DNA from 2 places in the Flavobacterium qiangtangense genome. Region 2 is predicted to be linked to the other one. Evidence: riboswitches for the same ligand, from Rfam matches in the RefSeq annotation. Region 2 holds a riboswitch; the other holds the start of a gene.
The links. A riboswitch is a leader RNA that binds a small molecule or an ion and turns the genes downstream of it on or off. The one in region 2 is predicted to bind S-adenosylmethionine.
Positions count from the first base shown of each region.

Region 1: another riboswitch for S-adenosylmethionine. It lies ahead of ACFPVY_RS04530 (Na+/H+ antiporter NhaC family protein); the one in region 2 lies ahead of ACFPVY_RS16455 (homocysteine S-methyltransferase family protein).

Region 1 covers NZ_JBHSQB010000004.1:308,522-312,698, reverse strand. The annotation lists gene ACFPVY_RS04540 (hypothetical protein) at 1-162, opposite strand, end outside; gene fabG (3-oxoacyl-[acyl-carrier-protein] reductase) at 420-1,166, opposite strand; gene ACFPVY_RS04530 (Na+/H+ antiporter NhaC family protein) at 1,240-2,562, opposite strand; SAM-I-IV-variant riboswitch at 2,620-2,716, opposite strand; gene ACFPVY_RS04525 (pirin family protein) at 2,867-3,748, opposite strand; gene ACFPVY_RS04520 (DNA-deoxyinosine glycosylase) at 3,815-4,177, opposite strand, start outside.
Region 2 covers NZ_JBHSQB010000020.1:64,108-68,284, reverse strand. The annotation lists gene metH (methionine synthase) at 1-1,103, opposite strand, end outside; gene ACFPVY_RS16455 (homocysteine S-methyltransferase family protein) at 1,130-2,128, opposite strand; SAM riboswitch class I at 2,338-2,440, opposite strand; gene ACFPVY_RS16450 (hypothetical protein) at 2,518-3,045, opposite strand; gene ACFPVY_RS16445 (OsmC family protein) at 3,287-3,709, opposite strand.

The sequences.
Region 1 (4,177 bases), on a different contig from region 2:
TCCTAGTATAAAAATTATTATTGATAAAGCTAGAAGAATTAGTCCGTAGGTTACCATTACCTGACCAGTTACAAAACCAATTTCAAATTTCCCATAAATAAAAAATATCCCAACAAGGATAATAATTATAGCGCATATTCCAATTCCTTTACTATTTTTCATAATATCATTTTGAGTACTCAATATTGACAATCAAAGTCATAGCCCCGATTGAAGCGGAAATCCTTTCATTAAAAAAATCTATTTTTTCTTAGCGTGAAAGAGCGACCAACGGAAGCTCCTTTCACGCCTTAGAAAAAAAAATTTTTTGATGAAAGATTGAAGTGAAAAGCGGGAAAAGCTTCAAAAAAGAATGGCAGATTTTAGTTTGCAGATTACAGTCAAACTGCGTACTGAAAACTGCTTTCTGCTATATAATATTAAGTAAGCATTCCTCCGTCCACGTTCATAACTTGTCCTGTGATGTACGCGCTCATGTCTGAAGCCAAGAAAAGACAGGCGTTCGCAACGTCTTCAGTTGTTCCGCCACGTTTCAACGGAATTCCGTCTCTCCAGCCTTGAACTACGTCGTCGTTTAATTTTGCGGTCATTTCTGTCTCGATAAATCCTGGCGCGATGGCGTTACAACGGATGTTTCTTGAACCTAATTCTAATGCTACCGATTTTGTAAAACCAATAACACCAGCTTTTGACGCTGCATAATTTGTTTGTCCGGCGTTTCCTTTCACTCCTACAACTGAACTCATATTGATGATCGAACCTTTTCGGTTTTTCAGCATTGTTTTTTGAACGGCTTTGGTCATATTGAAAACCGATTTCAGGTTTACGTTGATTACCGTGTCGAAATCTTCTTCAGAAATACGCATCAAAAGGTTGTCTTTTGTGATACCAGCATTATTGATCAAGATATCGATGTTTCCGAAAGTCGCGATTACGTCGTCAACTAATTTTTGCGCTTCGTTGAAGTCTGCCGCGTTTGACTGGTAGCCTTTTGCTTGAACGCCAAGGGCAGTCAATTCGTCTTCTAAAACTTTAGCCGCTTCTGCTGATGAACTGTATGTGAATGCCACGTTTGCTCCGTGTTTTGCAAAAACTTCAGCGATTCCTCGCCCAATTCCGCGACTTGCGCCTGTGATAATCGCTGTTTTTCCTTCTAATAATTTCATTCTATTTTAATTTAGTTTGCTCTTGTTAGGTTGACAAATATAAGAATTCAATTGCAATGAAATTGAGTATCGTTTAATCTTTCACGAATTTATTTATCCTTTTGTCCCAAGCCGAACTGTAAATTGCGATTATCATAAAAACCAACAAAATATAGTTGTACCAAGCATTTGAAATTAAGTCGAATAGCTGTAATTTTCCTTTGGCAAAACTTAAAATAAGCAAAACTTGTGCGCCATAAGGCAAAAGCCCTTGAATTACACAACTGAAAACGTCTAAAATTGTAGCGACTTTCTTTGGACTCAATTCAAATTCATCGCTGATTTCTTTAGCGATTTTTCCGGTGATTACGATGGAAACGGTGTTGTTCGCAATGGCCATATTTGTAATTCCGACCAAAGTTCCGATTCCCATTTGAGCGGATTTTTTGTTCTTTATTTTCGATTTTATTTTATAAAGTACATAATCAATTCCGCCTGCTGTTTGAACCAAAGTTGCCAAACCGCCTGTTAACATTGATAGCAAGAAAATATCGGTCATGCTTAAAAAACCTTCGTAGATTTTCTGCGTAAATTGTAAAAGTGTAAAATCGTTTCCGAAGAAGCCGATAATTCCAGCGATTAAAATTCCGATTAATAAAGTCATAAAAACGTTCACTCCAATTACGGCGAGAATTATGACCAAAATATAAGGAAGAATCGACAGCAATTGATAGTCGCCTTTTTCGATAACGACGGAACTTACTTCGGAATTAAATCCTAAATAAGCCAACAATAAAATCGTAATTATTGCCGCCGGAAGCGCGATAAACAAATTGACTTTAAACTTGTCACGCATTTCACAACCAAGCGATTGCGTTGCGGCGATTGTTGTGTCAGAAATGATAGAAAGATTATCGCCAAGCATGGAACCGCCCAATAATGAACCGGCAATTAACGGCATTGACGCGCCACTTTTATCGGCCAAACTTATGGCGATTGGTCCCAAAGCAACGATTGAACCTACGGAAGTTCCCGTGGCTGTTGATAAAAACGAAGCGATTAAGAAAATTCCCAATGGAAAATATTCGGGGTCAATATTATTTATTCCCAAATTCACTACGGAATCAACGGCTCCCATTGCTTGCGTTACCGTTGCAAAAGCACCTGAAAATAAATAAATCAGACACATTGTGATGATTTGGCTGTTGCCACAACCTTCAATTAAAGTATCGATTTTGGATTCTATGGATTGTTTGAAAATGACAAAGGCGACGATAATCCCAAGAACAACAGCAATTGGCGAAGGCAACGCATAAAAATCATTCAGAAGGATTCCGGCTCCCAAAAAGGTAAAAATAAAAACGAAAAAAGGAATTAAGGCGAATGCATTGCCTTGAATTTTAAGATGTTTCATCATCGATTTGCTTAAAAATTAATAAAGCTCACGACGAAAAGCTAACCGAAAAGAAATTGTGAAAACAACATTTTTTCCAAAGGATTTGGCTTATCGTTTTAGCACCTTGCTTGTTGCTGCAGGTTGCTATCTCTTTATGAGATTCGTGATAACGGATGCAAAGATAGATTTTATATTGAATTTAATTTAATCAGAATGCGATTTTTATGAATAATCAATAACAATCGAAATAAAAGTGTAACTCTCATAAAAATAAAAATGCTTTGCTGAATTATCAACAAAGCATTTTTTAAATTTTCGTTAAAATCTACCGATGTATTTCTGGCATAACTACATAACTGTCATCTTCTGGAACTTTTGGAAACTCTTTTTTTCTCCAACGTTCTTTGGCAACTTCTAGTTTTTCATTGCTTGAAGAAACAAAATTCCAATAAATAAAACGTTCTTCGGGTAACGGCTGTCCGCCAAAAAGAATAACGTGCGTATTTGGCATCAAGGTCATTGAACAAGCATCGTCTAATTTCGAAACCAGCATATTTCCTTTTTCAACGTGGTGCTCACAAGCTTGGATGGCTCCTTCTACAACACAAATTCCGATTTCTCCAAACAATTGACCTTCAGTATGTAAAAGATATTCATCTTCAGTTTTAATTTCAACCATAAACAAATCAGAATGAACCGGAACTGGCGATTCTTTTCCGTAACCTTTTCCTGCGACTAATGTAAAATCAGTTGTTCCATCTTTCCATCTTGGCAAATCATTTCTGTCAAAATGATGGAATTCTGGCTGCATATCTTCTTTTTCTTTGGGCAAAGCAACCCAAATTTGATAACCGTGAACATCGTGCTCCGAGCCATCTCTGAGTGTCGCAGGAGTTCTTTCGGTATGCGTGACGCCGTTTCCAGCAATCATCCAATTTACAGAACCTGGAGCTATTTTTTGTTCAGTTCCAAGGCTGTCTTTGTGCATAATTTCGCCTTCCAATAAAAAAGTCAAAGTCGCCAAACCAATGTGTGGATGCTGACCAACGTCCATGTAATGTTCAGGTCCCATTTTTGCCGGACCCATGTGATCAATGAAAATAAACGGACCGACCATTCTTTTCTTGCGAAACGGCAAAAGTCTTCCGACTAAAAAATCTCCGATATCACGTGGTCTTTCTTCTATTATTAGGTCTATGTTGGACATGTTTTTTTGGGTTTAGGGTTTTGGGTAATGGGTTCAAGTGTTTTGTGAGCAATCTAAATTACAAAATTATTTTAATGCTTCTATAATTGCTTCCCATTCTGATAATTTCTGTAAAAAACTTTTGGAAGCGTTCGCTCCGCTTGGCGAAGGAAGAATTGTGTATTTTAAATCTGATTTTCTTCCGATATATTTATCATAATAATTTGACGCATTTTTACTTGAGAAAAAGACGTGTTTTATGTTTGGGTACGTTTTATGGAAGCTCTCAAAATCATTTGGCACTTCGTTTTTGATATTACTGTCAAGGCTTCCTGTTCTTTCGCAGAATTCTAAAACATCCCAAAGAGCGATGTCATTTTCTATCAATAATTGCTTTTTTTCGGCAAAAGTTTCGGGCAAAGGTTGGTCAAATAATGTAAAAAGTAATTT
Region 2 (4,177 bases):
GTCATCAAATTGATTTCGATAACTTCGATTGGTTTTGTGGCTAATTGTCGCGCTTCTTCAATATCGATTTCGATAAATTCGTCGATTCCTCTGACTAAAGCGTGCGTCAATCTTTCTTGAATTGGAAATGAGCGCCATTCTTGAGCTTGTTTTTCAGTAACTTCTTTGGTATCGCCTTTGATATTTTCGGCAAAAGTCAGCAATCTTTCGGTTGCGTCATCTCTTCTGTCGAGCAAAACATCTTCAACGTGTTCTAACAAATCTTTCGGAATTTGGTCGTAAATCTCCAGCATTTCTGGATTTACGATTCCCATTGTCATTCCGTTATTGATAGCGTGATATAAGAAAACCGAGTGCATCGCTTCACGAACCCTGTCGTTTCCACGGAAAGAAAACGAAACATTGCTCACGCCACCGCTGATACTTGCGTACGGAAGATTTTCTTTTATCCATTTTGTGGCACGGAAAAAATCTATTGCATTCTGGCGATGTTCTTCCATTCCGGTTGCTACTGGAAAAATATTTGGGTCAAAAATTATGTCTTCCGCTGGAAATCCGACTTGATCAACCAAAACGTCATACGATCTTTTGCAGATTTCAATTCTTCTGTCATAATTATCTGCTTGACCAACTTCATCAAACGCCATCACTATTACCGCGGCGCCATATTTTTTAATCAATTTTGCCTGACGGATAAAGTTTTCCTCGCCTTCTTTTAAACTGATCGAATTGACAACGCTTTTACCTTGGGCGACTTTCAAACCTGCTTCGATAATTTCCCATTTTGAACTATCGATCATCACAGGAACTCGAGAAATATCTGGTTCCGAAGCAATTAAATTCAAGAAAGTGGTCATTGCATGAACGCCGTCAAGCATTCCTTCGTCCATATTAATGTCGATGATTTGCGCGCCACCTTCCACTTGCGCTCTGGCGATATCTAAAGCTTCTTCGTAATTTTCTTCTTTTATTAAACGCAAGAATTTTCGAGAACCGGTCACGTTTGTACGCTCGCCGACGTTCACGAAAATACTTTCGGGTGTTATGATTAAAGGCTCAAGGCCTGATAATTTTAAATGTTTTTTACAATCGACATCTGCCATTTTGTGTTCTTCTTTTGCTACAGTTTTTAAACTGGTTCTACGATTCTTGGTGAATATTCTTTTGCGACTTCGGCAATCAGACGAATGTGTTCTGGATTCGTACCACAACATCCTCCTATTATATTAATCAAATTATCTTCGAGATATTCTCTGATCAAAACCTGCATTTCTTCTGGAGTTTGGTCGTATTGCCCAAAGGCATTTGGCAAACCTGCATTTGGATGCGCCGAAATATTAAATGAGGTATTATGAGAAAGTCGTTGCAAATAAGGTTTCAACTGATCTGCTCCCAAAGCGCAATTAAATCCGACGCTTAATAACGGAATGTGGGAAATGGAAATCAAAAAAGCTTCGACGGTTTGACCCGAAAGCGTTCTACCGGAAGCATCGGTAATTGTTCCGGAAACCATAATTGGGATATTTAAATTTCTTTCTTCTTTGACTTCTTCGATAGCAAAAAGTGCGGCTTTTGCATTTAATGTATCGAAAATTGTTTCTACCAATAAAATATCAGAACCGCCGTCAATCAAAGCTTCAACTTGCTGTTTGTAAGCAATTCGCAAATCATCAAAAGTCACGGCTCGGTAACCCGGATCGTTTACATCTGGAGACATACTTGCAGTTCTGTTTGTTGGTCCGATTGAACCTGCTACAAATCTTGGCTTGTCTGGATTTTTTGCGGTGAATTCGTCAGCGACTTCTTTGGCTAATTTTGCAGATTCGTAATTTAATTCGTAAACCAAATCTTCGAGATGGTAATCAGCCATTCCGATTGTGGTTCCTGAAAAGGTGTTGGTTTCCACGATGTCTGCGCCGGCTTCAAAATATTGGCGGTGTACGTCTTTTATAGCTTGCGGTTGAGTCAACGACAATAAATCGTTGTTCCCTTTTAACGGATGCGGAAAATCTTTGAATCTTTCGCCACGGAAATCTTCTTCAGAGAAATTATATCGCTGGAGCATTGTTCCCATCGCGCCGTCGAGGACGAGAATTCTTTCTGAGATGGCTTTGTGTATGTCTGACATTTTTTTTTCGGTACTAATTGTTACGCAATGGTTCTGTTGAAACCAAAAGTTCAATACCTTTTCTTAGATAGCTTGATGCAGAGTTTTAAGATTGCTTCGTAAACTCGCAATGACAGATTGCTGAAAAAGCAACGACCATTTGCTTCTAAAAAAAAATTATAAATATCGATATGTAGTCAGGAAAGTGAGGAAATAGAGTGTATTTCGTGTTGTTATCTATCCAAAAATTTGGTAGAATGTAGCACCTTCTTTAGTGATAAAGGGTTGCTAAGGCTTCAACGGGTCTAATCCCTCGGCCTTTCGTGATAACTGTCAATAAGTGTATGAACGTTGCAAAGTAAGGGAATTTGTTTGGGTTTTGCAACTGTTTTTTGGAAATTCTATGGCAATTAAACGGCGATTTTCAAATCTGGTTTTTCCGCGATTTCGATGATTTTGTTTAAAATGGTTTGAGAAATGGCTTGGTTTTTTGTTGGATTGATGAAGAAGAAATCTTTTCCGAATTTTTTTACGTTGGCGTTTACCGACGCGTTGAAGTCTGCTGGAAGTGTTTCTATTGCTGGATTTATGCTGATGATATCGAAATCATTTTGAAGCAATTCGAAATATTCTAGAAGCAAATCGTTGGTTTCTGTGGTGTCGATTGCAATCAAATTTTCAAGTTCGTTTTCTTGGACAAAATTGATGATGTCTTCGACTTTGAAAGGAATTGAGAATTGGATGAAATTGGCTTCCCACGAATTTTTAACTGTTGGCTTTTCGAAAAAAGCGACTGTGGAATTAGTAATTATTGGAAGTCTGACTTCGATATTTTTAGTTGAAAGGAAGGAATTTTGGTTGGAAAGTATTTGGTTTATCAAAGAACTTCCGACGGTTTCAATTCCGAAAAGGATGATATTTATTTTTTTTGTTAACATGATTTTTTAGTTTTAAACACAGATTTCACTGATTTACTCAGATTTTTTTTGCCGCCGATTTAATGATTTTTATGTTCTTGTTTTGCCCCGAATTCACTAATTTTTATTTAAAAGGATTCGATTAAAGCTTTGGCTAATTTCTTTTGCCTAAATAAAAAAGAACTGCTTTTGACTGGCGATCAAAAGCAGTCTTTTCAACAAACAAACAATAAAACAAACAAAACAATTCTTAGTTTATGCGTTATGCAGCATAATTATATTCTTTAAATAAAATCAACTCGACTGGCGTGGGATTGATTAAATTATCATAAACTGGACTTTTTTGCTGGACTAATTTCAGCCACGCTTGAAGGATTTTCAGGGAAGCATCTGTTGTTGGTTTCAAGACGATTTCAATTTTATTGAATCCGATTCTTTCTTCTTGGTTGATGGTTCCTGTGATTTCTACTTGGAGTGATTTTAGGTTCAAGCCTAATTCTTTGGCTACGTTTTGCCCGACTGCGTTTATGCATCCAGCAAATCCGGCAAGGATATATTCGAACGGATTTGGACCATCTAATTCTGGAAATCTATTATTATTGCTAATTCTGACATCGGCATTTTGAGTTTTTACAACGAATTGTTCGTTGTTTCTTGAGTATCCTAAAACATTTATCGCTTTCATAATTTTCGTATTGAGGTATTAATATTGAGATTTTAGTATTGAGTATTGAGATAAAAAAAAGTCCTTTTGGCTGGCTTACCAAAAGGACTTTACACTTGAATATAAACAGAGATTAAGTCGGTATCTTTTGGCAATAGGGCTTGAGGTGGCAATAAATCCACATCATTTTTTTACAGCAAATAATAATTATCGTATTCATCTTTTATCTTTTTTAACCTCCTCAAAAAAAAATTTGAGGAGGAGAATTGAAATGGTTGAGTTAGTTAATAGAGAATTTCAATTCTGGTATTTTTAATTCTTGATTCATTTTCAAAAAAAAACCTCTGCTTTTCGGCAGAGGCTTTTTGCTATATATTTTAAAAAATTTAAAATTTGGCAATAGTACGCTCTGCAGAATTTCTCCACATTTTGCAATACATATGACAAATAATATTTTTCATTTTTGTTACTTTTTGATGATGCAAACTT